Regions from separate parts of the Lysinibacillus sp. HST-98 genome, predicted to be linked through region 4. Evidence: riboswitches for the same ligand, from Rfam matches in the RefSeq annotation. Region 4 holds a riboswitch; each other region holds the start of a gene.
What was found. Region 4 has a riboswitch for cobalamin ahead of JIN86_RS12990 (ABC transporter substrate-binding protein). Riboswitches for the same ligand answer to the same signal wherever they lie in the genome.

Region 1: another riboswitch for cobalamin. It lies ahead of JIN86_RS14765 (hypothetical protein); the one in region 4 lies ahead of JIN86_RS12990 (ABC transporter substrate-binding protein).
Region 2: another riboswitch for cobalamin. It lies ahead of JIN86_RS22120 (FecCD family ABC transporter permease); the one in region 4 lies ahead of JIN86_RS12990 (ABC transporter substrate-binding protein).
Region 3: another riboswitch for cobalamin. It lies ahead of JIN86_RS11950 (ABC transporter substrate-binding protein); the one in region 4 lies ahead of JIN86_RS12990 (ABC transporter substrate-binding protein).

What each region holds. Positions count from the first base shown of each region.
Region 1 is NZ_JAENHX010000006.1:104,445-109,990, forward strand. Features, by position in the region: gene JIN86_RS14750 (MATE family efflux transporter) at 1-276, opposite strand, end outside; gene JIN86_RS14755 (tyrosine-protein phosphatase) at 411-1,178, opposite strand; gene JIN86_RS14760 (ABC transporter substrate-binding protein) at 1,324-2,274, opposite strand; gene JIN86_RS14765 (hypothetical protein) at 2,258-2,815, opposite strand; cobalamin riboswitch at 2,974-3,171, opposite strand; gene JIN86_RS14770 (glutathione peroxidase) at 3,296-3,841, opposite strand; gene JIN86_RS14775 (hypothetical protein) at 3,922-4,476, opposite strand; gene ytvI (sporulation integral membrane protein YtvI) at 4,567-5,546, shown strand, end outside.
Region 2 is NZ_JAENHX010000014.1:62,196-67,741, reverse strand. Features, by position in the region: gene JIN86_RS22140 (DMT family transporter) at 1-63, shown strand, start outside; gene JIN86_RS22135 (DMT family transporter) at 63-377, shown strand; gene dapF (diaminopimelate epimerase) at 468-1,322, opposite strand; gene JIN86_RS22125 (heme ABC transporter ATP-binding protein) at 1,374-2,165, opposite strand; gene JIN86_RS22120 (FecCD family ABC transporter permease) at 2,171-3,217, opposite strand; cobalamin riboswitch at 3,364-3,551, opposite strand; gene JIN86_RS22115 (biotin transporter BioY) at 3,706-4,302, shown strand; gene JIN86_RS22110 (YdhK family protein) at 4,417-4,986, shown strand; gene JIN86_RS22105 (response regulator transcription factor) at 5,027-5,546, opposite strand, start outside.
Region 3 is NZ_JAENHX010000004.1:228,295-233,840, reverse strand. Features, by position in the region: gene JIN86_RS11960 (class I adenylate-forming enzyme family protein) at 1-1,054, shown strand, start outside; gene JIN86_RS11955 (acyl-CoA dehydrogenase family protein) at 1,056-2,723, shown strand; cobalamin riboswitch at 2,781-2,963, shown strand; gene JIN86_RS11950 (ABC transporter substrate-binding protein) at 3,100-4,068, shown strand; gene JIN86_RS11945 (FecCD family ABC transporter permease) at 4,065-5,066, shown strand; gene JIN86_RS11940 (adenosylcobinamide amidohydrolase) at 5,063-5,546, shown strand, end outside.
Region 4 is NZ_JAENHX010000005.1:29,888-35,433, reverse strand. Features, by position in the region: gene JIN86_RS13000 (S9 family peptidase) at 99-2,087, opposite strand; gene JIN86_RS12995 (precorrin-3B methylase) at 2,159-2,836, opposite strand; gene JIN86_RS12990 (ABC transporter substrate-binding protein) at 2,888-3,880, opposite strand; cobalamin riboswitch at 4,044-4,230, opposite strand; gene JIN86_RS12985 (elongation factor G) at 4,413-5,546, shown strand, end outside.

The DNA of each region.
Region 1 (5,546 bases), on a different contig from region 4:
TAACGCCGAGATCTTGGCCGCTTCAAAAAAGCGTCTGGAGCCTAAATATTGGGAAACAACAATAGATGCACCATTGCCCACTACTTCCAGAATCAAGATGGCAATATGGATATATTGATTGGCTGCACCTACTCCTGATACAGCATTATCTGATAAAGCACTGAGCATAAAAGTATCGGCTAGTCCCATCAACATAAATAGAAAAACTTCTAAGAAGATCGGCCATGTTAAATGGAATAGACTTAACTTATTTGTCTCTTTAATTGTGTCTGCCAATACTTTCACTTCTCCTATATTTTCTTAAAAATCTATTGTATCTTATCACAAATATTCAGACTGTAAAGAGATTTATAGGAAGACAGCGCTTCCACATAAAAAATCCCTCTCACATCGTGTGAAAGGGCCCTTTTTTAAATTAAGCAATAGGATTGTAATTGCTCTCGTTTTTCAAATGTTAGGCCAAATTCCTGCTCTAAAAACCCAGTCTTAGAACCATAGCGACGATCCATCTCATCCAATGCTGCTTGTAAATAGTCTTCACGGGCGGACATTAATGCATAAAATTGCTGTAGTTCTTGCTCATTATACTGATGCTGAATAGCCTGAGCCAGTCTTTCTACCATTGGACGTAAATGTATATTAGTATCTAAATAGTCCTCCATGATGGTCTCCTCAGGTACATCTAAAGCTAGTAAAATAAGTGCTCCTCCAATACCCGTTCGGTCCTTACCAACTGCGCAATGATGTACAAGACCTAGATTATCAGGGTTTTGAATCGTTTGCATTAACTCTTTAAATGAAAGATTGTTAAAAGGCATTTGTGCATAAAAATCTCGAAACATCTCAGGGCTTACCACTTTATAGAAATCTCTACCACCAGCATTGGTAGGCATTTCAAAAGCATGATTACCCTTCGCTGGGATTTGTATATATTGAGCATACGTGAACACTGGATTAGGATTATGATACGCCTCATTGTTATCGCGATAATCAAAAATGGTTTTAATCCCTAACGTTTCAAATAGCTCTTTATCTGCCAGTGTCATTTTTCCAAGAGCAGCTGAGCGGTAAAATAAACCATTCTTTACCCTACGCCCATCTTTTGTTTTATATCCACCCATGTCTCGGAAATTATAGACTGCTTCAAATGGAATTACCTTTGTCTCTAATTGCTCCAATCACTACACCTCCTAAGATTATTAAGCATACTTACTTTTATTTTAAAGAACAAACTACATTAATTCCAATTTTCACGCTAGGTAGTAATTTAAACCACATAAAAAATGCTAGCTGAATGGCTCGCAGCTAGCATGAAAACATTTCTTATTTAAATAACTCTGGGTACACAGCCTTCGCTACTAATTCTACAGCCTCACCAATACGCGGACCAGGTCGATTTGAGATATCTGTATCAATGGACAATACCGCTTTGTTTTGAATAGCTGTCACAGTATTCCAACCATCTCTTCCCAGAATTTCTCCTATTGGATCTTCTGTATAGTTTACTGTTGTTAAAATAACATCTGGATTTTTCGCAATAACATCTTCCTCACTCACTTTTGCCCAGCTATTCAAGTCAGAAAAAACATTATTAACATTAGCTGCATCTAATATTTCTTGCTGGAAAGTGCTAGAGCCTGCTGTATATATGTCTGGCTTAGGGCTAACCTCTAAATAAACATTTTTCGGCGTTTTTACGTCCTTCACCTTCATTTGTACTTCAGCAATTTTCGCTTTAATCTCTTCATTTAATTTATTTCCTTTATCAGCAACACCCATCACAGCAGCAATTTGTTCGATATCTCCATAAACATCATCAAAAGTAGTCGCAGATTGAATAACAAATACTTTAATTCCTGCGTTCTCAAGCGGCTTTAGTGCATCCTTATCACCGATTGTATAAGCAATGACAACATCTGGCTTTAACGCTATAATTCTTTCACTGTTAAAATTCGTAGTATCAGAGACACGTTCAATTTTTTGTGCTTCCTCTGGGTAAGTATCGTACTCAGTTGCTCCTACAATTTTATCGCCCACACCTAAAGCAAACAAAATCTCAGTATTACTTGGTTGTAAAGATACAACTGTTTTTGGTACTTCATTAAACGCTATTTCCACTCCACGGTCATCTGTCACTTTATAGCTTGTTTTCTCAACGTGTTGTGTATCCTGCGAGGCTTCTTTATTTTTTGTCTCTTCAGCAGTGCTACAGCCTGCTAATACCAGTGCAAGTAAGAGCACTGATAGCCATTGGAAATTAAATACTTTCTTCATTGTTATTCTCCTTTTTCTTTTTCATTGGGTAGGATTTACTAATAAACGGTATTTCCGCTATTCCAGCTTGCTGATTCATAAAAACAGCCATGACAAAACAGACATTAGCTAATAAACCAAGGTAATCGAAAAGAATAGCAGGAACCTCTCGTTCTTCTGATACTTTGTATAAAGTACGATATGATTTTTTTGCTTCACTGCGACAAAGATGTAAGGCTGCAGCGGCTTCTGTTCCTTGAGGTAAAACAAAACTTTGAATCTCTTCCTTCACATGGCGAACGTAAAAATCATAACGCTCACTTAACCAAGATAAATCCTCTTCAGTTACTGCTAATTTCCCACGAACTGAGCCATTCACATGATAAGCCATAGGTAACATACACAATAAATCCCCAGCAACAACTTGAACATCCTCTTTTTTTACCGCAGCTAATGCAACTCCTAGATGTGTTGTCAGGCTATCTGTTCGAATTTCAAAATCGACCGTTGAAGCTTTCTCACGCATAAATGGATAACAAGAATAACGGGCATCTTTTTTCACTGGTTCCCCCCCTATTTTCTATAATGAAAAATTCTTACTTGAAAGGCATAAAAAAAGTCGCTCCTTTTGCAAAGGAACGACAAAAATACAATATTGAGCCATCAAACTAGACAAAGCCTATGTATTTGCCGTATATCCTCCTAGCTTCCGAGAAGTTTTTATACGTTCAAATAAAGGTCGGTCTCCTGGCTTGTACAGTTCGTCACATAAAACGAATGTGTTATAAAGGACCTTCCCATCTTCTTTGAGACAGTGGTAAATCTTTATAATGGCTGTACTTACAGTTGCGGAAACAGCTCCGGTTTTTCACCGGATTCCCGATTATGCTTACTAGCACCTTTATCCTGCAAGAATATTTCATTTGTAATGCAGTTTATCATATATGATTCAGAAAAAATAGCTGTACTCAATTTTAAAATATAGCAACACTTCTACTTGAAGAGAAAATTCCAACAAATTTTTACATTATTAAGAAATTTACTATAGTAGTGTTTCAATTGCTTGTTCAATATCGAGCTGTGAATCTGTTGGTTCAAAGCGTGCGACGGTCTTACCATTAGCATCTACTAGAAATTTTGTAAAGTTCCAGCGAATGTTACGACCATCTAAAAAGCTTGGGGCAAGTTGAACAATTGCTTCTGCCAACATTTTCTCCTGCATACTTGCCTTCCCAAACTCTCGGTAATTCACTTCATGCTTTAAATAATTAAAGAGTGGATGTGTAGCCTCTCCATTTACCTGTACAAGCTCAAAAATCGGGAATGTGACCCCATAGTTTACCTTGCATAGATGCTTAGTTTCCTCTCCATCCTCAGGATTTTGATGGCCAAATTGATCACAAGGGAAGCCAAGAACTACAAAATTCTCTTTTCCATATTTATCATACATTTTCTGTAAGTCTTCAAATTGATATGTAAATCGGCATTGGTTTGCCGTGTTAACAATTAACATTGTTTTACCACGATATGTTTCCATTGATAAAATTTCGCCATTAGGCTTCCGAACAAGATAATTATAAATGCTCATGCTATAATCCCCTTTTTTCATTCATTATAGTTGACTATTCTACCGTTCATCAAAGAATTTGCACAAAAAACACCACCTCGCTACTTTGAACGGATGGCTGACTTATACTTCTTTTTATATTTAGCATCTTGTTCTTCATTAATTAAACGATGGGCAATATCTAATAATTTCGAGTCATTTGTTTGATCATATAGCTTTTTAAATGACATAATAATATCCTGACGAATAAGAGATGGCTGTTTTTCATCTATACATGTTTGAAATCTTTTAGCTAGATACGATACAACCAAATCTCTTTGTACTTGACCCGCCTGTCCAATTTTCCAAATTGCTTGTAATGCATGCCTTGCTGTAGCAGATTGTTCATCGTAAGTCACAGCCCAAATCTTTAAAAAATCCTCCAAGACCCTTTCTTCTGGATCACTTTTTGCAGCTAAAGCGCATAAAATTTGTGCAGCACGTGCACGAGAATAACCATTATTGTATGTAAGTGCTTTTATTAGCTGTTCCCAAACTGCATATGTCCAATCTACGGGTTCCTGCATAATTTTCATTAATTCCTCGTAAGATTCATATTGAATATCGCGATCATGCTCTGTTAGATTACTAAAAAGTTGCAAAATCTCTTTTTCCATAATTCATCCCTACCTTTATTGTTTCAGAACGTAATAAAATTTGATTTATGGTACACTTAACTTAATTTTTTTCGCAAAGAAGGTGAGTTTATGAATAAATTTAATGCTAGGAAATTGATTTTTCGGTTGATTGTGATAATATCCCTACTTCTAGCTGCCTATTTTATTATCCCAGTGTCCATGCCTTTAATACTTGCTGGGATTAGTGCATTTTTCTTAGAACCAATTGTCATGTTCTTTAAACGGAAATGGAAAATGTCACGGAAAATAGCAGTTGCTTTTATTTACATAGTGAGTGTTATTGTTATATCTATTATTTGTTATCTATCCATTACACAAATAATGACACAAATAATTTTACTATCTAAGCAAGCTCCCTATTATATTTCCAAGCTATCAGATATGTGGCTTCATATGCAAGAAAATATTTCTAAATACACAGAAGACTTTCCACCTGAAGTAAGTGCTTCGCTTCAAAAAACCACAATGGATTTCATAAAGAAAGTTGAAGAATCCTTTTTAAGCTTCTTTAATTATAGCAAAGTTTCTGCCTTCTTTTCAGAGATACCCAGCCTATTTATCAGTCTTCTCGTTTATATGATTGCGCTATTCCTATTTATGCTTGATTTGCCTAAGTTAAAGCAAATCACTTATAAATATTTAAAGCCCAATACAGCAAAGAAGATAAAAATTATTTTAAATCGCTTAAAAGATGCTACATTTGGCTATATGAAGGCTCACTTATTTGTAAGCTTTATTATTGGAGGCGTCACACTCATTGGACTGCTATTAATCCAACCGAAATACGCAGTAACAATGACGATTATTATCTGGTTAATAGATATTGTACCATTCCTAGGCTCTATCATTATTCTAGCGCCATGGGGGCTTTACCACCTATTGATGGGAAACACCTCTATAGCTGTAAAATTATTCATCTTAGCTGCTATTTTACTTATTATTCGTCGAGTAGTCGAGCCTAAGTTAATGGGAGACCATATCGGTTTGTCCACTTTACCAACATTAATTTCCATGTTCATAGGTCTACAGTTATTTGGTATTATCGGTTT
Region 2 (5,546 bases), on a different contig from region 4:
GGTCTAAAATTAGCGGATAATTCTTCTAAAGTGCAGGTGCAAACGAAAGGAGAGAATGTATAATGGGTTGGGTACTTATTATCTTAGCTGCATTGTCTGAAATTATAGGTGTGATTGGCTTACGCTTCTATAGTCAGCAGAAAACATTACAAAACTTAATTTTATATATTGGTGGTTTTGGTGTGTCCTTTGCCCTTTTATATGCATCCTTCAACTATTTGCAGTTAAGTATTGCCTATGTTGTTTGGGTAGGAATTGGTACTGTTGGAGCTGTACTCGTAAATATCATTTTCTTTGGTGAATCTAAAAATCTATCACGTATTATCAGTATCATAGCAATTATCATAGGTGTAGCAGGCTTAAAAGCAGTATCTTAATGGCTCTACAATACAGGACGCCACTCTTAAATCGGAGGCTTCCTGTATTCATTTTATTTAATATGGCATGACGAAGAAGGATTGGAGTAATTAAGATAAAAATTCATAAATTCCATCCGCAATAAATTCCGCAGGACCACGCATCCAGATATGGTCATTGTCAGCCCATCGTATGACTAAGTCACCGCCACTAAGTTGGACTACTATCTCTTCTCCCTTCTGACAAAAACCATTTAATATAGCAGCCACTACCGCTGCACAAGCACCTGTCCCACATGCCTCTGTTATACCCGAACCTCGTTCCCAAACGCAGCATTTCAACGCCTTCTCATGAACAATCTCTACAAACTCAACATTGCAACGATAAGGAAATCTTATATCATTTGCTATATCACCAAGTGTTCTTAATGGTGCTTGCTCGATTGCATTCACAAAAAATACGGCATTCGGGTTGCCCAAAAACAAAGCTGTTACCAAAAGAGATTGTTGGGGTAACGGAAAAATCTCATTGATGACAAGCTCATTTGGATTTCCTAACATCGGAATGTCTTTGCGCAATAAGAGAGGTTTGCCCATATCGACTATCACCTCTATTACACGATTGTCTTGCACCACTACCTGAGCCAGCATAATCCCGGATTTCGTTTCAATCGTAATTAGCTCTTGTCGTACAATATGACGTTCAAAAACATACTTAGCAACACAGCGAAGACCGTTACCGCAATTTGTCCCCTCAGAGCCATCTTTATTAAATACACGCATACCACAGTCAGCAATTTTAGATGGTTGGATAATAATCAATCCATCCGAGCCAATACCAGTATGGACATTGGCCATTTTTTGAGCCAATTCACAAAAGATATCTTCCTTGTAATTATGTTGGAAAAGATCAAGATAGATATAGCTGTTGCCAATACCATGCATTTTCGTAAAGGCTATTTGCATACAGTCACTCCTTAAAGGATGTTTTATGTATCTAATAGAAGATCTCACTTTCTATATTTGGCTAAACCTCTTCGTGAACTGTTCAGGAACATATGTAAGATACGGCTTCCCTGTCAGTGGATGTATTTGAATATCCGCAAAAACACCGAATACATCTTGTAGCACTGTTGGGGTAAGTACTTCCTCTGGTGTACCATGGCAAACTATTCGCCCTTGCTGTAAAACGTAAATTTGATCGCAATACATAGCAGCGATATTTAAATCATGTAAAGCTGCTACTACGGTTAAATGCAAGGTCTGAATTAAATCCATAAGTTGAAGTTGATGTTGAATATCTAAATGATTCGTCGGCTCATCCAATATTAATACCTGTGCTTGTTGAGCGAGTGCCCTTGCAACCATGACACGCTTTTTCTCGCCACCAGAAAGCGAACTAAAGCTTCGTTTCTCTAAATGCGATATGCCCGTTTGGCTAAGAGCCTCTTTAACAATTTGAAAATCTTTCTCTTGATCAAGCTCTAACAGCTTTTTATGTGGTGTTCTTCCCATACTGACTAAATCATGCACAGTGAAATCAAATAATACGGGTGTCTCTTGGCTTACAACAGCCAAATTTTTCGCAATTGATTTACTTGATTGCTTTAATATATCTTGCTCATTTAATACTACCGTTCCGCTTTCAGGTTTTAGGAGACGATACATATTTTTTAACAATGTTGATTTTCCGCTCCCATTAGGACCAATTAATCCAACAAATTGCTTTTCTTTTATTTGAATGCTTACATCATGTAGTATACGCTGATCGTAAATGGAGAATGATACTCGTTTCGCTTCTAATGTCATGGACGTTAATCTCCTTCACCGAAAGAATAGTTGTTACGACGGAGAAGCCAAATGAAAAATGGTCCCCCGCAAAAAGCTGTAATAATACCAATTGGCATTTCCTGAGGAGAAATAATGATTCGAGCAAAGGCATCTGCCCACACTAAGAATATTCCACCTATTAAAGCACTAATAGGTATGACGTATTTATAGTTTGAGCCCACAATTAAACGCACAATATGGGGAATAATCAATCCCACAAATCCTATAGAACCACTAACTGCGACAAGCACACCAGTTAATAGAGATACTAATAGTATTAACTGAATACGGAATTGCTGAAGATTAACGCCTAATGTCACTGCCGCCTCTTCTCCTAGTAATAATAAATTTAAATTGCGATAGTGTAGCCAGAGTAGCCCAAATACAACCAAGAATACGAAGGCTGGAATCACAATATTATTCCATTTGGCTCCAGCTAAACTACCTAGCATCCAAAACATAACAGCCTTTAAGGCCCCTTCTTGCTTTGACATCATTAAAATAAAATTAGAGATAGCCGTTAAGATAAAGGACACAGCCATGCCTGCCAATAGCAAGCGGAAAATAGAGACACGTCCCCCAACACGTGACAAGAAAAAAACAAGTGTAATCGCAAGTAATGAACCAAGGAATGCGGATACCGAAAGAGCGTAAATACCTAAAAATGAAAAGGCTCCTAAAATAATCACAGAAGTAGCTCCGACAGCTGCACCTGAAGAAATCCCTAGAATATACGGGTCTGCAATAGAGTTACGTACAAGTGCCTGAATGGCTGCCCCTGCAATGGCTAACCCAGCTCCTACTATAGCAGCTAGCAAAACACGAGGTGCTCTTATTTGCCAGATGATGATTTCCTGAGAGCGACTCCAATCTTGCTCGATTGAATTTTGTATAAAAGGAATCTTAGAAAGAATAACTTTCCATACATATAACGGTGTAACTGAAACTGAGCCAACCATTACAGCAAAGGTCATTGAAACAATTAATACCATAAAAAGTACGAAGGAAAATAACATAAATTTTTTATTCATCTGTTTTAAACTCCTACTGAATATTGATGAATGAAGCAATAAAAAAAGGTATCTCATGCGAAAATGCGCATAGAAATACCCTAGATTAAACAAAGTCAGAAAAATATCCAGCTATTGTCCGTAATTGCTTGCATCCTCGTGGGCATTACAGGTATTACTAAATGGCAGGTCTCCTGGCTTCGATTCACTATCCTATAATTACCTTCCCATTCTTAAACAGTGGCAAATCATATTATAGGATTCCTCGTTACAGTTGCGGGACAGCGTCGGACTTCCACCGACTTCCCTTTTAAGTGACATTCAAAAATGTCGCACCAATAGTATTTGAAGTTATAAAATTGTGACGATTCTATCATACATTTTTATAGATAGATAGTCTACTTCTATTTAACTCAACATTTGAGTTAACCAAAAACGATAATAAGGTTGACACAATAGTATTCGTTTTTTACACTAGCAGTAATAACTTATAAAACGAGGTGAAAATCATGGCAACTGTTACTCAACATAGTCACCATAAATTAAGAACTATTGACATTACCTACATTGGGTTGTTTTCAACGCTAATGATGGTGGGTGCTAATATCACTTCCTTTGCACCCTTTATGGTAGTTGGTGGTGTACCCATTACGCTTCAAACCTTCTTTGCAATTTTAGCAGGGCTTATTCTTGGTAGTAGAAAAGGTGCGCTCGCCTGTACAATTTATATGTGCGTAGGATTGGCAGGAGCTCCTGTCTTTGCTCGTTTCGGTGGTGGAATTGGCCAAATTTTAAGCCCTACCTTTGGGTTTATTATTACATTTATATTAGCAGCATTTGTTGCAGGGCTAATCGTGGAACGAAGCGGGACAAAGAAAAGTTTTATCGTAGCTGCTTTGGTAGCAACGGCTATAAATTATTTGATAGGAACAAATTGGATGTTTTTTGCATATAAACTTTGGGCAAGTGCGCCAGAGAATTTTTCATATAAGCTCGCTTGGCTTTGGATGATTCCTCCACTACCAAAAGATATTATTTTAGCTATTTTTGCTGGTATCTTCGCCCATAGATTACAAAAAACATTGAAGATCCTGCCCATTCAATAGCATATCTCCCCACCTAATTGTTCCAGACTAAAGAAATGTTTTTCATAGGGTCATATCCATCGTTTCTGCACATTTATTTGCTACATTAGGAGCACATAGTGAGGAGGATATCATATGAAATTCAATAAAAGATGGTCAGTCGGACTATTATCAGTAGTCGCTTTAATTAGTTTATCGGCTTGTACAGAGGATCAAACAGAACCAGCGTCCACTTCTAATGAAACTGCTGAAAAAATGGATCATTCTACAATGAACCATTCAAGTTCTGGCGATGTACCAGTAACGTTAAAAAAAGCTGAAAACCCGAAATTTCCTGTAGGGAGCACAGCCATTATTACAGATGGACATATGGAAGGTATGAAAGGGGCAGAAGCAACAATAGTAGGTGCCTATAATACAACTGCCTATGTTATTTCCTATGAGCCTACATCTGGTGGAAAGCGAATAGAAAAGCATAAGTGGGTGATTCATGAAGAATTAATTGACCCACAAGAAGCACCACTGGCTCCTGGAACAGAAGTAAAAACGGACGCAACACATATGGAAGGTATGGAAAATGCGACTGTCCTTATTGACGAGGCTGTGCAAACAACTGTATATATGGTTGATTATACTTCCACTACAAGTGGTGAAGCTGTAACAAATCATAAATGGGTAACAGAAGAAGAGCTTAGTCCAAAATAATAGAAATAACCTCTACCTTCAATTCTGGTAGAGGTTATTTCTAGCTTTTATGTTCCATTCGCTTTCTATTCGCAGACTTATGCCATTTATAGCCGATGCCCCAAACGGTTTGCAAGTAATCATCCGCCGGAAAACCACTTTTTCTTAATTTTTCTCGTAAATTACGTACATGTGAATCAATGGTACGATCTTCAATCGTTACATCATATCCCCAAACGGCATGTATAAGGTGTTCTCTAGAAAATGCTCTATTTTGATAATCTAAAAATAGGGCGAGCATGGCAAATTCCTTTGGTGTTAATGGGATTGCCTTATGTTGAAAATATACTTCAAAGGACTCTCTATCTAAACAAAGCCCTTCAAAGATAATCAATTTTTCTTCAGATATCGTTCTTCTTAATACAGCATGTATGCGTGCTAACAACTCCTCCTCATCAAAAGGCTTTAAAATGTAGTCATCAGCACCAAGGTTTAAACCTTTTACAATATCAGCGTGTTCTCCTTTTGCAGTAAGCATAATGATAGGAACATCCCAAAACTTCCTAATTTCCTGGCAAACC
Region 3 (5,546 bases), on a different contig from region 4:
TCAAGAGGATGACCCTTCCACGATTTTATATACATCTGGTACGACAGGAAAACCAAAGGGTGTGTTATTTAGCTACCGTAATATTTTAACAGTGGCGCAAATGATAGCTGTTGAAATGGAGGTAAAGCCTGAGAGCCGTATTTTGCTCATGATGCCATTAACACACTCTGCACCATTACATTTATTTTTAATGGCGGGTGTATTGGTAGGCTCAACAAATGTATTAACACCAACTTTTACACCCGATTTATTCATTGACTCCATTGAAAAGGAGAAAACAACACATTTCTTTGGTGCACCTGTTGCTTATTTATTAACGGCACAGATGCCAAGGCTACATTCGGCAGATTTGTCTTCTATGAAATGGTGGGTCTATGGTGGGGCACCGTTATCTCAAAGTGAGGTTCGATTCATTCAGCAGGCATTCCGTACAAATAATTTAACTTGTGTATATGGATTAACAGAGGCAGGTCCAAGTGGTTCATTATTATTTGGCAAGGAGCATGAAGCAAAGGCAGGAAGTATTGGTCAGCGGGCGCCACTTGGTACAGAATTGCGTATTGTGAATAACAGTGGAGAAGATGTAAATGTAGGCGAAGTGGGGGAAATTGTCTTGTTGGGTGAGGGTAACATGATTGGCTACTATAAGGATGAAGTAGCAACTAATGAAGCCTTTATTGACGGTTGGTTAAAAACAGGAGATCTAGCTCGTAAGGATGAAGATGGTTTTATTTGGATTGTAGATCGTAAAAAGGATGTCATTATTTCGGGTGGTGTCAACATTTATCCGAAAGAAATTGAAGATTGTTTATTGAGCTTTGAAGGGATATTCGAGGTTGCGGTAATTGGTGTGCCACATCCGCAATGGGGGGAAACGGTAAAGGCGGTGTATTCTGCTAAACAAGACATCGATGAGGAAGCTTTGAAAGCTTATTTAGAGGAACATCTTGCAAAATTTAAAATACCACGTATTTTTGAAAAAGTGGAAGCGCTACCACGCAATGCATCAGGCAAAATATTAAAACAAAATTTGAAGGGGCAAGAGGTGAGATAGTATGAAAGTATTACAAAAAGAAGCAATGCGTACTACGAACTTTTTTACGGAAGATGACACGCTTCAAAAAATAGTAGAAATGATGTTAGATAAAGAGTTTTTATCCTATGCCCAACGAGAGTTAACAGATTTTGGTGAGCTATGTGCAGGTGATATTGATACGAGGGCAAAGCATACAGATCGACTGGGTGAGCCTCGCCTTCAAAGATATGATGCCTATGGTGAAGAGATATCAGAGGTTTGGGTTAATGATGGCTATAAAAAAACGATTGAAGAGACATATAATACTGGGATTGTAGGTTATGTACACAAGCATATTCCGCAGCTAGGTCACAAGGGGAATTATGTTTATAGCTTTGCACAAGGTTATTTGCTATCACATGCAGAACCTGGATTTTATTGTCCCGTAACATTGACGATGGCGACTGCCTATCTATTAGATCATTATGCAGATGAAGAGGTAAAGCAACGTTTTTTACCACATGTTTGTGCAACAGGTGACACAGATTTATATGAAGGTGCGACCTTTTTAACAGAACGTCAAGGAGGCTCTGACGTCGGTGCAAATGTGGTGGAGGCGAGAAAGGATGGCACTGCGTATCGTCTATATGGTGAAAAATACTTTGCATCCAATGCGGGCATGTGTGGTGTAGCGATGGTATTGGCACGAATAGAAGGGGCGCCAGCAGGTTCCAAAGGCTTAACGTTGTTTGCAGTTCCTTGGCGTAAAGAAGATGGAACAACAAATCATCTACGTATTCGCCGATTGAAAGATAAATTAGGCGTTCGGGCAGTTCCATCTGGTGAGGTAGAATTTGATGGTGCACTTGCCTATGTTGTAGGGGAGCAAAATAAAGGGATTTATTATATGCTAGAAGCACTAAATCTCTCAAGAATTTGTAATGCAGTCGCTTCTATTGGTATTATGCGTCGTGGCTTCTTAGAGGCAAAACATTATGTAACCAATCGACATGCATTTGGCAAGCCCTTAACACAATACCCTATGATTCAGGATACTTTAGGGAAATTTGCAGCTAAGTTGCACGTGGAAGTAGCGACAGTTTTTGATCTTATTCAATTATACGATAAAGTGACAAGTGGACAGGGAACACAGCAAGAACTTATTATGAATCGTTTATATATTGCCATTATGAAAAAAGAAACGGCAGAGCAAGCTGTTTACTATGCCAGTGAGGCAATTGAATTACACGGGGGTAATGGCTATATAGAAGACTTTGTAACGCCCCGCTTATTAAGAGATGCGCAAGTGTTGACGGTGTGGGAGGGGACGGCTAATATTTTGGCCTTAGAACTCATTCGTTTAGTGGATAAGTTTCATGCACATGAACTGTTTGTCTGTGAGATGGAGGAACGATTAGAGAAATTAGCTGACAGCTCACTAGTACAAATCGTTAAAGAACAATTGGCGAATATTTCTATGAAACTGCAAATTTTTAGCGCTTTAGACGCGGCAACGAAAACTTTTGAAGCAAAAGGTATGGCTGAAAAAATGGCTCACCTTTATGAAAGTGTCATAGCGGTTGAGTGGGCACATAAATTTGGTGGGAAATATGAAAAACTAGCGGACGTTTATTTAGAACAGACATGGTCATTAAGAGAAATGGGTGCTCAAATGAAAACAGTCCAATACTTTTCTGAAATTGTATAATGGCCGGGTAGTCGTCTTGAATGGAGGCGACTTCTTTCATTTTCATGTATAATGAAATCAACTGAATATTATAAAGGTTCTTTACTTAAGTAAAGTGAAAAGGGAAATCGGTGTGATTCCGATGCGGTCCCGCCACTGTAAGTGTGAGTTTTTTCAAATGATGCCACTGAAGATTTCGGGAAGGCTTGAAAAATCGCAAGTAGCACTAGCCAGGAGACCTGCCTTTATAACGACATGACAACCTACGAGGATAGGGTGGTGGATTTTGTATCAGTTTTTTGGTGCGATTTTGCCCCCTCATCGTTCAAAGATGAGGGGTTTTATTTTGATGCAGAATAAAGCGAAATGTCGCATGGACCAACGAAGGAGGATTCACATGAAGAAATTTTGGAAAATAGGATTATCAGCATTTTTAGCAGTAGGCTTGCTAGCTGCTTGTGGGCAGGAAGCAAAAGATAACAAGCCATCTAACGAGCAGCAAACACAGCAAGAAACAGCACAAGTGGATGAAGCAACATTCCCAATGACGGTAACAGATGCCCTTAATAAGGACATTACACTTGAAGCACCTCCTGAGAAAATTGTTTCACTTATTCCAAGTAATACTGAAATCCTTTTTGGACTAGGTTTAAATGATGAAATAGTTGGTGTTACTGACAACGACGATTATCCGCCAGAGGCAGCTGAGAAGGATAAGGTTGGTGGTATGGAGTACGATATTGAAAAAATTATTGCCTTAAAACCAGATATCGTTTTTTCACACGAATCTAGCATGTCTCTTTCAGAAGAGGCTATTGCACAGCTTGAATCAGCAGGTTTGAAAGTATTTGTAGTAAGAAACGCACAAGACTTTAATGAAACATATACAACAATTGAGCAACTTGGACGTGCTACAGGAAAATTACCAGAGGCAGAAAAAATTGTTGCTAATATGAAGGCAAAAGTAGAAGAAGTTTTGTCTAAAGTCAAGGATGTTGAACCCAAAAAAGTGTTAGTTGAAGCATCAGATGAGCCAGATATTTATACAGCTGGCAATGGTACGTTTATGAACGCGATGCTTGAAATGATCAATGCAGAGAATGTAGCTGTAGATGGCGATAATTGGTATAAAATTGATGCAGAACAAATTATCGCAAAAAATCCAGATGTCATCGTGGTGACATATCATTATGTACCAGATATTTTAACGAAAATACCAAAACGGGCGGGCTTTGATACGATTAATGCCGTAAAAAATAATGCGATTGTGCAGGTAGATGAAAGTACTACAAGTCGTCAAGGGCCACGTTTAGCAGAAGGTCTAGAAGAATTAGCAAAAGCAATCTATCCTGAGGTATTTAAGTGAAAAAAATAGCACTAGCCTATACATTAACATGTACGCTTCTTCTTATTAGCATCTGGTGTGGCGTAGCGATAGGCTCGGTTCATATTCCATTAGAAGTATTATGGAATAAGGCGGTTGATGAAACAGCCGCCAATATTTTTTGGAAAATTCGTTTGCCTCGCGTGTTATTAGCGGGACTAGTAGGCGCATCTCTAGCTATTGCTGGAGCAGCATTCCAAGGTTTATTAAAAAATCCATTAGCAGATCCATATACACTAGGGGTTTCATCAGGGGCATCTGTTGGTGCTGTTTTAACGATCTTTTTTAGTATTTCTATACCTGTTGTCGGTTTGTATGCGCTGCCAACCTTCAGTATGATTGGTGCTATCATCACGATGGTAGTTGTTATGAGCTTTGCTAGACTCGTAGACCGCTCATTGAAAATGGAAACGTTGATATTAACAGGTGTTATTTTTAGTTCATTTTTAGGTTCCCTTATTTCATTAATGATTGCCTTATCTGGTGAAGAATTACGTCAGGTAATAGGCTGGCTACTTGGTTCTGTTTCGATGCGTGGTTGGCCATATGTCCAAATGATCATTCCATTTGTGATTGTAGGTTCAATTATGCTATGGACACAAAGACGAGAACTAAATGTTTTGTTGTATGGTGAAGAGCGGGCAAAACATTTAGGTGTTAATGTGAAGCGTAGTAAATATTTGATATTAGCAGGTGGATCCATGCTCACTGGAGCGGCTGTAGCGGTTTCTGGCACAATTGGCTTTGTAGGATTAGTGGTGCCGCATATGACAAGGATGATTTGGGGTTCTGATCATCGCCATCTATTACCATTATCTTTTTTCAATGGTGCAACATTACTCATTATTTGCGACTTAGTAGCACGAACAATCATTGTGCCAAGAGAGCTACCAATTGGTGTTATTACGGCATTTATTGGAGCTCCTGTTTTCTCCTATATTTTTTATAAGCAGCGAAGAAGTAAGGGGGTACGGGCATGATTGTTGTTGAACAGCTATCAGGTGGCTATGAAGATGTACCAATCGTCAAGGACATCAGTTTTACTGTTGAAAAAGGAAAAATTCTTGGTATTCTAGGGCCGAATGGTAGCGGGAAATCTACATTATTAAAAGTAATGAGTGGTATTTTACCAGCTACTGCTGGAACCATTTCGATTGATGGACAAAATATTTTTTCTTATAATGCTCGTACTTTGGCAAAAAAAATGGCTGTATTACCACAGCTTCATGCAAATGCTTTCTCGAACAGTGTGAGAGAGGCAGTTTCACTGGGGCGCTACCCGCATCAAACAGGCTTTTTCTCGAGTTGGTCTGAACAGGACGAACAGGCTGTACAACATGCTATGCTACAAACAGGTGTAAAGCGATATGAGCATACACCAATGGAATTTTTATCTGGTGGTGAACAACAAAGAGTATTTGTAGCACAAGCCTTAGCTCAAACTGCAGAAATACTATTAC
Region 4 (5,546 bases):
ATGAGATTTTTTTTAAAATTGTATCGTTTATAAACCATCATACAGGTCTTCTCTATTAAAAGTAGCCTAAGAAGATACTCTCTTCTTAGGCCACCCTATTATAGATATTTCACAAACCAATCACGAATATATTCAAGTCGATTAATTCGCAATGTGGGCTTTCCACTTCTTGACAGTTCATGATTCGCCTCAGGGAAACGCACGAATTTTGTTTGTTTTTTACGATACTTTAAGGCGATAAACAATTGCTCTGCCTGCTCAATTGGACAACGATAGTCTTTTTCACCATGTAAAATCAATAATGGTGTCTCCACTTTGTCTACATACTTCAGCGGCGAATGATGCCATAGCTTCTCTATATCATCGAGCCCTGCTTGAATTTGCCAGTCTGTAAAGTAATAGCCGATATCACTGACACCAGCAAAGCTAATCCAGTTCGAAATGGAGCGCTGCGTCACAGCTGCTTTAAAGCGATTTGTATGGCCCACAATCCAGTTAGTCATAAAACCACCGTAGCTTCCGCCAGTTACTCCTAGACGATCCTGATCAATAAAATCATAGTGCTCCAGAGCGTAGTCTACCGCTGCCATTAAGTCCGCATAATCATTACCACCATAATCGCCACGTACTGCATCAACAAATTTTTGGCCATAGCCATGACTACCACGCGGATTAGTGTAAAGCACTGCAAAGCCTTGTGCAGCAAGGATTTGGAATTCATTAAAATAGGTATTGCCATACATTGCATGTGGACCACCGTGGATTTCAAGAATGAGAGGATACTTCTTCCCTGCTTCATAGCCAATTGGCTTCATAATCCAGCCATTGACCTTCCAGCCTTCTGCACCTTCAAATTCTATACTCTCTGGAACAGCTAATGTTTTGGTCTTTAAAAATTCTTCATTAATGGACGTCAACTGTTCTTTGGCACCCGTTTTTAGGTTCACATAAAACAGATCGCCTGGATTGGTCGTTGTGCTAATAGCCACAATAGCCTGATCGTTTTGCGCATCAAGTGAGAAGCCATAAACATATTGATCATCATGGATAGCTGGGTAAATTTCGCCATCTACATTTCCGTAATAGATCGCCGCATTGCCGTGATCTGTGACTTGGAAGTAGAAGCTATGATTATCATTCATCCATTGAACACGTGGTGACGCTACACCTTGCAGGAAATCACCGATGACAAAATCACCGACAGGCGCATCAAATTCACTTGTTACACAGTTTAGTAGTTTTTGCTCCATGTCATAAATCCAAAGCTTCGCTTGTGTGGCATTTTCAAATTCACGTTCTCCACCTACAAAAGAAAGATAACGACTATTCGGTGACCAAGCCGTTTGGTAATATGCACCCGAACCTTCTGTTAGCTTGTGACTCTGTTTCGTTTCTAACTCCAATAAATAGATATCCACATTGAATGAGAAATCTAAATCCTCCGCTTTATCTGCTAAATACGTAAGGTATTTGCCATCTGGCGACCAAGTACCCAGATGGAAGTACTCTTTGCCTTCTGTCACTTGTTCTAGCTCTCCTGATTCCACATTGACCATGGCAATATGGGTAAACTGCTCCATATCAATAAATCCACCAGCATCCGATTTGTGTTTCATTTTCTCGATTTCTAGTGGCTTTAGTTCTTTATCCTTTTTCTTCTCATCCTCCGCTTTATCTAGGATGGTTTCATCTTTCCCTAGCACGACTGAAAAAGCAATTTTCTTGCCACATGGTGACCAGACAGGGGATGTCGCTCCATTTTTACAATGTGTCACCTGTTTTGCCTCTCCACCTGCTTTCGAAAGAACATAAATTTGTGACTTACCTGTTCTCGTTGACAAAAATGCAATTTGACTACCATCTGGTGACCAAACAGGGGAACTCGTTCTATCTTCGCCAAATGTCCATTGCTGTGGTGTTTTGTCCTTCAAATTTATGTAAAACAAATTCGATATATAGTCATTTTTCTTCTCGTCCATACGAGTCTCTATATAAACTACCTCTGTCCCATCTGGTGAAAGCTGTGGATCTGCTACTGATTTTAAGTGATAAAGATCTTCTGGTTGAATCCCTTGTTTCGATGTCATGTTCTTGCTCCTTTGTATTGTAATTTTCTGTGCCTTACTACAATACTTCGACACCCTAAGTAATATCCCTGCTATTTAATTGAATTTTTTACTAGTTCCCAATATTCTGCGTACTTTGTTCTGCGATAAAATTTGTAAAAGGGCTCATTTGGGCGAGCATGCTCCTTATATAGGTTGATCAGAAGCAGTAAAAAATCTTCAATTTGTGTGACGTCTACCCTCTTAGCGAATAACGTGCCAGCCTGTGCCTTTGCTCCCATCGGTACTGCCCCTAAATAGACATCAAAGCTTTCTTGTTGGTAAACGAGTCCAATATCATCATAGACTGCATTGTAGCAAGCTGATGCACAGCCATTAATATTGACACGCACTCTTGCAGGTACCTTCATCCCCGCTAGGGCATGATAGAGCTGTTCGGTTATTGGAGCAGCATCCATTTTCTCCCCATCACAAAAATCGCAGGCCTTCATGGCTATGATTGGACCAGAGGGAGCAACATAGAGACCCGCTTCCTGTAAGGCTTGCACCGCTTCTGTGGCATCGCACGTTGGTATGGACAAGAGTATACTATAGGAAGCAGAATACTTTATCGCCCCCTTTTCGCCAGCAATTTCGGCTATTTTTTGGAATTGTGCAGGGGTATAATGCTTATTAATAATGCCAGGGCTAACGGCTAGACGGGTAAACTCACCATGACGGTTCAGTGTTTCAAATGTTTGATCTGGTACATTTTTTTGAAATGCGTTCATTTTTATCGCTCCTTATAAAAAAGGAGCTAGCAAAACGCTAGCTCGAATGGATTAAAAGTTTTCAGGATAGAAGCCCGTGGCTAAAATTTCAATGGCCTCTGCCGCACGAACCCCTTCAGACGCTGCTGAAAGTGGCAGGATGACAAAGCGCTCATTTTTGACCGCTTCCATCTCCTTCAATGCTGGATCATTTTTTAAGAATTGGATCTTTTGGTCTGCCGTTGTTTCACCGTAATCAATCACGACAACTACCTCTGGGTTGCGGTCTACTGCATCTTCCTTCGATACAGTTGTCCAACCTGATTCCACATCACCAAAGATATTTTGACCACCTGCGATTGTCACAAGCTCATTCATAAAGTTTTGACCAGCTGTAAATACATCCTTTTCACCGCTATCAAACACAAGAACACGTAATTTTTCGCTATCTTTTGGTAATTTAGCTTGTACTGCCTCTACATCTTTCGTCATTTGATCAATTAAAGCTTCGCCACGATCCTCAATACGGAAAATCTTTGCGATATGGCGAATATCAGTGAAAATATCCTCTAATGTTGGCTTTGTCATGTTGGAAGCCGTATGTAAATACGTATGGATGCCTAATTCTTCAAGTTCTTCTGGTGTGCCTACCCCCTTTTCGCCAAAGCCACTTTTCCAGCCTGCATATAGGAAATCTGCCTCGGCATCAATGACTTGCTCCTTCGTTGGGTATTGATCAGAAAGCACAGGGACTTTATCGTATGCCTCTTGCAATGGCTCATAGATTTTATCATCTAAGTAAGCTGTCCCTACCATAGAATCCTCTAAGCCAAGTGCTAGCATGATTTCTGTCACATGCTGATTTAAGCTAATCGCTTTTGTTGGTGCTTCCGTATATGTTTGACTTGTGTCATTGTTTTCAATGGTTACTTCGGCTGCCGCCTCAGATGGCTCAACCTTTTCACCTTGTACTGCTGATTCCGTTTTGTCTTTTGCATTACAAGCCCCTAAAACAGCGATCAAGGCAATGATCATCATTAGCCATATACTTTTCCATTTCTTCATGTCCTTTTCTCCTTTGTTGTTAAAATATAGAAAGAAATCAGGGATTTCTTTACTACCTAGGTGGTTGGAAGGGCATAAAAAAAACCCTCTTGTCGCCAAGAGAGTAGCATAGTGAAATAACGGTATATTACCTGTATCACTATCCCCATCCTCGTGGTTCTTAGTCAAAAAATACATACTGGCAGGTATCCTGGCTTAGGTTCATCATCTATACGCCTTCCCATAGTTTCCCTACAGTGGCATGCTGTATAGACTCCCCCTTTACAGTTGCGGGACAGCATCGGAATTGCACCGATTTCCCTTTTAAGCAAATGACAAATGCCATTTGCACCAATACGTTCTATAATGGTCAATACTATTGATAGACTAGCAGAAGAAAATTTATCGCGCAATCAGTAGTATGACACTAAAAGTATAATCATCACTATATTAGCACTATTTCGACATAAAGACGAACTATTTTACAAGAAATATAGAAGCTAGTATTCTGTTACAATAAAAAGATAGCATTCTATAGAAACGAGGATTTCTTATGTACAAAACAATTGGTGTACTTGCGCACGTGGATGCAGGGAAAACGACCTTTTCTGAGCAAGTACTTTTTCATACAAATAGTATCCAAGCCCGTGGTCGAGTTGATCATCAGGATACCTTTCTTGATAATCACGAGCTGGAGCGCAGACGAGGCATTACGATATTTGCCGAGCAGGGGCGTATGAGCATTGGCAATGATACATACACATTGATTGATACACCAGGGCATGTCGATTTCTCCCCTGAGATGGAGCGTGCCATTCGTGTGATGGATTATGCCATTATGATCATTAGCGCTGTTGAAGGGATACAAGGCCATACAGAAACAGTATGGCAACTTTTACGTCAATACCATGTCCCTACCTTCTTCTTTATCAACAAAATAGATCGTGAGGGTGCCAATGTGGAGGCTGTCATCAGCCAGCTTCGCAAAGATTGCTCACAGCATATATTGTTCATCGATGAGCCATTGCGAGCAGACTATGTATCAAATAGCATCATGGAATGGCTAGCGGAGCGCGACGAAGAATTGCTTGATGCCTTTCTGAATGAGTCATTGGAGCATGAACAGTGTCTTGCTCAATTACAGGGAATGATTAAAAATGAATGTGCCTTCCCTTGCTTTGCTGGCTCTGCCTTAAAGGATGAGGGCATTCAGGAATTTCTTGACCAGCTCCCACTGTTAACGTGTACCGATTTTGACAAGGATGCCCCGTTTGAGGGAGAGGTTTTTAAAATTCGTCATGATGGTCACCAACGTTTAACCTTTATGAAGGCGGTCAAGGGTTCATTGCATGTGCGGGATGAATTTTTATTTGGCGAAGTAACAGAAAAAGTAACCGAAATTCGCCTTTATAACGGCAGTCGCTATGAGACTGTTCAACAGATAGAGGCAGGAGAAATTTTCGCTGTCAAAGGACTGAGCCAGGCAAACATTGGGGATCAAATCGGTACAACGATGCTATCCCAGCCCTATGAGCTTGTCCCAACCTTACAGGCAAAGGTTCAATATGAGGGCGATCAGCATATCAAGGAAGTGCTCCAGTTTTTCCGTTTACTCGAAGCTGAAGAGCCGTCCTTGCGTGTGGTCTGGCAGGAAAAATTTCAGGAAATCCATGTGCATATTATGGGT